2 regions of the Arthrobacter sp. TE12232 genome follow, and region 1 is predicted to be linked to the other one. Evidence: riboswitches for the same ligand, from Rfam matches in the RefSeq annotation. Region 1 holds a riboswitch; the other holds the start of a gene.
What was found. A riboswitch is a leader RNA that binds a small molecule or an ion and turns the genes downstream of it on or off. The one in region 1 is predicted to bind cyclic di-AMP.

Region 2: linked by a shared signal. The riboswitch ahead of ACVWZ7_RS07130 (M23 family metallopeptidase) and the one ahead of ACVWZ7_RS08000 (aggregation-promoting factor C-terminal-like domain-containing protein) in region 1 are both predicted to bind cyclic di-AMP.

The regions. Positions count from the first base shown of each region.
Region 1 covers NZ_JBSSFK010000001.1:1,825,647-1,829,025, reverse strand. The annotation lists gene ACVWZ7_RS08010 (glycosyltransferase) at 1-164, opposite strand, end outside; gene ACVWZ7_RS08005 (hypothetical protein) at 342-803, opposite strand; gene ACVWZ7_RS08000 (aggregation-promoting factor C-terminal-like domain-containing protein) at 985-1,791, opposite strand; cyclic di-AMP (ydaO/yuaA leader) riboswitch at 1,791-1,950, opposite strand; gene ACVWZ7_RS07995 (HAMP domain-containing sensor histidine kinase) at 2,132-3,379, opposite strand, start outside.
Region 2 covers NZ_JBSSFK010000001.1:1,628,692-1,632,070, reverse strand. The annotation lists gene serC (phosphoserine transaminase) at 1-120, opposite strand, end outside; gene ACVWZ7_RS07135 (metal-dependent transcriptional regulator) at 468-1,163, shown strand; cyclic di-AMP (ydaO/yuaA leader) riboswitch at 1,314-1,527, shown strand; gene ACVWZ7_RS07130 (M23 family metallopeptidase) at 1,532-2,350, shown strand; cyclic di-AMP (ydaO/yuaA leader) riboswitch at 2,488-2,657, shown strand; gene ACVWZ7_RS07125 (NlpC/P60 family protein) at 2,953-3,379, shown strand, end outside.

The DNA of each region.
Region 1 (3,379 bases):
ATAGCTGAGCGCCGGCCGCCCGGGCTGGTGAGCGGCCCGCCGAACCGGGCCTGGGCGGGCGCGTCGGCCACGGCGAGCCCGGAAAGTGCGGCGGGTGCTGCCGGACCGGCCGGCGTCGCCGTGGAGTGTGACAGGGTTCCTGAGGCCTGGTCTGTGAACGTCATGGCTCAACTGTCCCGGCGGTCCATATGAGGGCTTTAGGGTCAAGCTGTGCGGGGGCTGTGGAAGTCCGCCGGCGACGCACGGAGTCGTCTGCAATGCCCGTGCTGCCGGAGCTCCGGACAGATAACCGGGGGCGGTGCCCACAACGCGGTGGTGGTGCACTGCCCCCGGTTGGTCCGTCAGGGAGCCAGCAGAGGACAAACGTTCGCTGCAGTGCCCGGTCCGCTGAACCTCCTCAGCTCCGAGTTGTCCAGGTTGAGGGCGTAGTTGACGTTGCCGGTGGTCAGGTACAGGCCGTCCGGCGAGGGGAGCAGCAGTAGATTCCTTCCCGTGGAGACTACCTCAACGCTGTCGCTGAGGAATGTGTAGCGGCTGGTACCGGTGATCACGTAGTTGAGGGTCTTGCCGTTGGCCGTCAGTGTGATTTTCAGTCCTGGCGACGTACTGATGACAGTGCCGGCAGGCGTCGCGATGTTCTTGAACTTGCCGGTGAGCTGCGCCGTGACCGGAAAGCCACAATTATCCAATGTGAACGTGGCTGGATCGGCGGGCTGCGGAGGTCCCGACGGCACCGCCCCGGCCGGTCCGGCGCCGACGAAGAGTGCGGCCGCGAGGACCGCCGGAATTGCCCATTTTTTCATGTTGTGCTCCTGGAATTTGATTCCGTGCCCTGGAGCGGGCACCCCGCGTACTTGGTGAATGGAGGCAGCGGTGCCCAAGCCTCCCGCCCCGACCTTGAGAAAACCTTGTTCTCCGAAATACGCGAAGGCCCCGGATCACGATGGATCCGGGGCCTCATGGGCGCTGCTGGCTGGTGCCGGGTTAGTACCAGTTGTGGGACAGGTGGAAGTTCAGGGCGCCGCAGGGGGAGCCGTACCGCGTTTTGACGTAGTTCAGGCCCCAGTTGATCTGGGTCCGGTAGTTGGTCATGTAGTCCGCGCCGGCGCTCGCCATCTTCGAGGCGGGCAGGGACTGGACCACGCCGTAGGCGCCGCTGCTGGCGTTCGTGGCGGTGGTCTTCCAGTCCGATTCCTTGGTCCAGAGCTTCTGCAGGCACTGCATCTGGCCGGGTGCCCAGCCATAGCTGCCCAGCTGGGCCGCGGCGTAGGCCTGTGCCCCGGCGGGGTCGTCGATGGCGACCGGCGCCGGCGCCGGCGCGGGAGCCGCTGCGGGAACGGGGGCTGCTGCGGGAGCGGGCGCCGGTGCTGCCGCCGGGGCCGGCGCGGCCGGGGCAGCAGCGGCAGCGGGGGCGGGTGCCGGTGCTTCGGCGGGCTTGACCTCCGAGATCTGAGGTACCGCGCCGCTGGGTGCTGCAGCTGCCGGCGCGGCGACCTGGACCCGTTCAAAGTTCAGCTTGGCCAGGGGATCGGCCGTGGTGGCCGTTTGGGAGCTCGCAACAGTCGCCCCGTAGCTGCCGGGCTCTGCGGCCTGGCTGGCGGCGGCGCCGCCTGCCACGAGTACTGCGCAGGCGGCGGTGACGACGGCGGCGCGGCGTCCGGTGATGCCGAGCCCGGTGGCCAGTCGCGACAGGGCGGACGCCTGCGGGGCCGGTGCGGCACGGTGGCGCGACTTGCCGGCGCGGGAATGTGAAACGCCGTCAGGGCGCGTTTGTACCTGGAATTCAGTCATGATGGCCTCTCAACGCCTGCGGAGTTAGCTGTCGGGTTCGGATGAGGTCATCCGGCCGCACGGAATATCACGTGTCGGCTTCACCCCAAGGGCGCATGTGTGCAGAATGCCCGGGAACTCTGGGTCCCCCGCCTCTGCCTGGTCCAGCGGAATCCGGGAAGCGGCAGAGTTTGGCGTCCATCCGGATATGCGGCACAAATGGAGGCCGCACTCGAAAAACGGTACAGGACTCCTGGGCTTAAGTCACATTTGGGTAACGGCGGTCACAGGGGCGGCGTGTCGCGTTGCGCGGGATTCCCCGCGCGGGTGCCGGTAGCCGACCCTGTAGCCCCGGTGCCGGTTACGCCGACGGCGGTACGGCCGGGAGCCGTGCAGCGAACTCCGTCCGGCCTGGTCGGGACGTGACCTCGACGGTCCCCCCGTGGGCCTCCACGATCGACTGGACAATGGACAAGCCCAGCCCGCTGGTGCCCTCGGACGTCGGTGCGCCCGCGGTGGCATATCCGCTGCCATTGCTGCCGGTTGCACCCCCGGACCTGCCGGAAGCAGAGCCGGAAAGAGGACCGGTAGAAGAGCCGGAAGCGCCGCGGGCAGCGGACCCGGACCGGGCCCCCGCCGTCGCTGCCGCAGGGCTGCCTGCGGAGCTGGCTGCCGGATTGGTGCGCGACGCGTCAGCCCGCGCGAAGCGGGCGAAGACTCGGCCGACGAATTCGGGGGCGATGCCGCTGCCGTTGTCCGTCACAGTGACCACGGCGCTGCCGTCCGCCGAACGCATGACGCCCGTGACCACCTTGGTCCCCGGTGCCGTGTGCTTGCGCGCATTGGACAGGAGATTGGCGAGGACCTGGTGGAGTTGGGCCGCATCGCCGCGCACCACCACCGGCTCATCCGGCAGTTCCAGCTGCCAGATCCGGTCCGGGGCCATGACCTTCTCATCGCTCACGGTCTCGACGGCCAGTTGGGTGAGGTCGACGTCGGCGACCTTGAGCGGCTGCCCCTCGTCCAGGCGCGCCAGCAGCAGCAGGTCCTCCACCAGGGTGGTCATCCGCTCGGACTGGCTTTGGACGCGGGCCAGGGATTTCTCGCCGTCGGGCGTGAAGTGCTCGGTCATCCGCATCAGCTCCGTGTAACCGCGGATGGCCGTGAGCGGAGTGCGGAGTTCGTGCGAGGCATCGGCGACGAACTGCCGCACCTTCATTTCGCTCTCCTGCCGCGCCTCAAGGGCGTTGGAGACGTTGTCCAGCATCTGGTTCAGCGCGTAGCCCACGCTGCCCACTTCGGTGCCGGGGTGGGCGGCCGACGCCGGGACACGCACCCCGAGCGCCACCTCGCCGGCGTCGAGCGGCAGGCGGGAGACCTTGGTGGCCACCTCGGAAAGCTGCTCCAGCGGCTTCATGGTCCGCCGGATGACCGCCGTGCCGGCGAGGCCGATCAGCACCAGCCCGCCTGCGGACACGACCACCATGGTCCACACCAGCGAGGCCAGGGTGTCCTGCTTTTCCGCCAGCGGGAGCCCGGTGACAATCACGTCGCCATACGGTGCACGCACGGCCATGAGCCGGTACGCGCCGGCCGAGAGCGTCCGGTC
Region 2 (3,379 bases), 200 kb from region 1:
CTTTGTCGACGCCGCGGCGAGGGCCTCCATCTGTTCCGGTCGGACCTTGGACGGGCCGGCGCCGAACCGTCCGTCCTTGGGCAGGAGGTTGGCGGGGATCGTGATGCTGGTGTCGCTCACAGTGGCTCCAATTTTCGGCTGGTTCGTAGCGTGGCTGGGAGGTGGCCTGGCCGGATGGCTACAACGGACACCCCTTGTCATTCTGCCTGTTTTATTCTGCCTGACAGCCCCCGGCGATACGGAAAAGCCTCTGTCATAGTCCGGTCATTGAGACGGCCCCGAGGGGCCGTCCGGCGGGCGCCGGGGGAGCATCCGCAGTCCGGATCAAGAATTATCCGGAGTAATTCAAAATAGGCTAGGCTGTTCTGCGAACGTACGGCGGATCTCGCCAGGGCGCATCCTTACACGCAGCCCGCACGCGGTACGGTGGGAATGACGCAAGGACTGCGCTCGAGGAGCTGAGCTGAATGACGGATCTGATCGATACCACGGAGATGTATCTCCGGACCATTCTGGAACTTGAAGAAGAAAACATCGTCGCCCTCCGCGCCCGCATCGCCGAACGACTCCGCCACTCCGGCCCCACTGTTTCCCAGACCATCGGCCGCATGGAGCGTGACGGCCTGGTGATTGTTTCCGGCGACCGGCACCTTGAACTGACCGAAACTGGACGGAAACGCGCCGTCGGCGTCATGCGCAAGCACCGCCTCGCGGAACGCCTGCTCGCCGACGTGATCGGGCTCGACTGGGCCTACGTCCACGAGGAAGCGTGCCGCTGGGAGCACGTCATGAGTGAGCGCGTCGAGCGCAGGATCTTCGAGATGCTCGACCACCCGACCGTTTCGCCCTACGGGAACCCGATTCCGGGGCTCGCGGAACTTGGCGGCGCACCCTCGGGGGCCCACGCGGACGGGGTCGTGAACCTGCTGGAGGCCATGGCCGGCTACGGTGCGGATTCGCGGATCACGGTCAACCGGCTCGCGGAGCCCATCCAGGTGGAACCGGAGCTTCTGGCCCAGCTCGATGAGGGCGGAATCCGCCCCGGTGCGCTCGTCTCGCTGGAGCGGGTGGGGGAGTACATCTCGGTCCGGGTCCCGGATATCGAGGGCGCCTTGGAGCTGCCGCCAGAGGTTGCCGCGCATGTCTTTGTAACAGTCGCCTGACCAGCCAAAACGTCACCGTCATGGGACGACCCATGAGTTCTGCACAAACGCGATCACGGATTTATCACCGAGCGGCTTAATCACCTATAGTTAGTGCCCTGTACCGATACCAAAGCGTTACCTGATCCGAAGCCGAGCCCTGCCAGCGGATCAGTCGCAGAACCACCTCCTGGCAGGGGCGGGGGAACCACTATCGGCTGCTTCTTCGGCAGCCTTGGGGTGAAGTCCGTCAGCGGCAAGCAGCTTCCATCGAACGATCCCCTAAGGACGCCTCGGTGACCGGGTGCTTGCAACGGCGGACCGGGTCTTTGATCTCTCTGACCCGAATCCGACAGCTAACTTCGCAGGCTCTCAGAGAGGAACCGTTCTTGACCACCCAGACCGCCAGGGGCCGTCGCCGCGCGACCGGTCCCGCTCCGGAGCCGCGCCCGGTCGTCGCGCATACGGCCGAACGCCCGCGTGACGCACACCGCGACGAGCGCCGCAGCCGCCGCAGCCCGTTCCGTCAGGTAACGGACTTTGCCGCCGCCAGCGGCGTGGGGCAGAAGGCCGGAATCGCGCTGGCCGCCACCGGTCTGGTCCTCACGGTGACGGTCCCCGTCACGAGTCCCGTCATGGCCTCGAACACCGACGGATCCGCAGTCTCGGCCGCAGTACAGCCGGACGTCACGGCTGCCGCCGCCGCAAAGCTTGATTTCAGCCGGACGGCCATCGCCACCAAAGGCGACCCGGACGGGAAGCTCAAGCAACTGCTGAGCGCCCAGTCCGTCGGCAGCATTACCCGCGCGGCTTCAGCCGGCACGCTGGGTCCGCCGCTGGACCAGCTGATCACGGCATCGCCCTTCGGCTACCGTGTCAGCCCCATCACGGGCGGCCCGGGGGAGTTTCACCGCGGCCAGGATTTCGCCGCCCAGTGCGGCACGCCGGTCCACGCCGCCGCCAGCGGCACCGTGACCTTCAACGGATGGCACCCCTACGGCGGCGGCAACCGTGTGGTCATTGACCACGGCAACGGTCTGGAGACCACGTACAACCACCTGTCCTCGTCCTCGGTGAAGGTCGGCCAGAAGGTCTCCCGCGGCGATATCGTCGCGCTGAGCGGGACCACCGGCGCCTCCACGGGCTGCCACCTCCACTTTGAAGTGATGGTCAACGGCGACGTTGTTGACCCCCTCGGCTGGCTCTAATAAAGACGATGGAGAGCTCTCAAATTCCCGTGACACGCCGTGATCTGAATGTGACATTGAGTCCGGAGTCCTGTAGGGTTTGAAGCACGCCAACTTTTCCGAAGTTGGCGCTCTTGAGTGGATTGCCTAGCTCTGCCACCGCTCAAGGTCCGTTCGCATTACATCGTCTGGCAGGGGCGGGGGAACCAATTTTGGCCTTCGAAAGAAGGCCTAGGGGTTAAGTCGCAACGCTTCCCAGGAAGCAGCGCGGCCGGGTGACTCCCATCCGAATCCGACAGCTCACCTCGTAGGCATTGGGAGAGGCTACTTTCGTGTCTTCACGCCACAATGCTGCGCGTATGCGCACTGGCGCGGCTCTTTTGAGCCCGCTGACTTCCACATCACGTGCCGCCCTTGCCGGCGCCCGGATGGGATCACGTTCCGCTGGCTCATTCTCTACCGAGTCCGGACAGCATGCAGTTTCCGCTTTTGGCGCGTCTTCGCAGTACACCCTTCGCTAAGTAACCCATTTCGGGGCGATCCGGCGTACCCCCAAGATGCCGGAGCGTCCTCAGTCCGCGCCCAAAAACGCGCGGTCCAAGGATCACGAAAGAGAGAACTTAATGACTACTCGTGCAACCGTTGCACGGCACCGCGCCGAGGTCACCAAGACCAACTCGCTGGCTGTTATTGCCAAGGCAGTCGGCGACAACGCCGGCGGCATGGGCCGTCAGGCCGCGGTCATCGCCGCAGCTTCCGGTCTGGTTCTGACCAGCGGAATCGCAGCCAACGCTGCTGAGACCAATGTTCAGCGCGAATCCACCTCCGCTTCCGCATTGGAAGTCCAGTCGTCGGCTCCGGCCACGATTTCGGCTGCTTCCACCATCGCGATCTCCTACGAGAAGCCCGCCGTGACCACGTCGCCGGCTCCCGTCGTCGAGGCTCCCAAGCCCGTCGTGCAGGTCCAGACCGCCGCAGCTACCCAGGCCGGCGGCGCCCAGGCCGGCGTCAACGGCGGCGCAGCTGCCCTGGCCCCCGCCGGAATCGGAA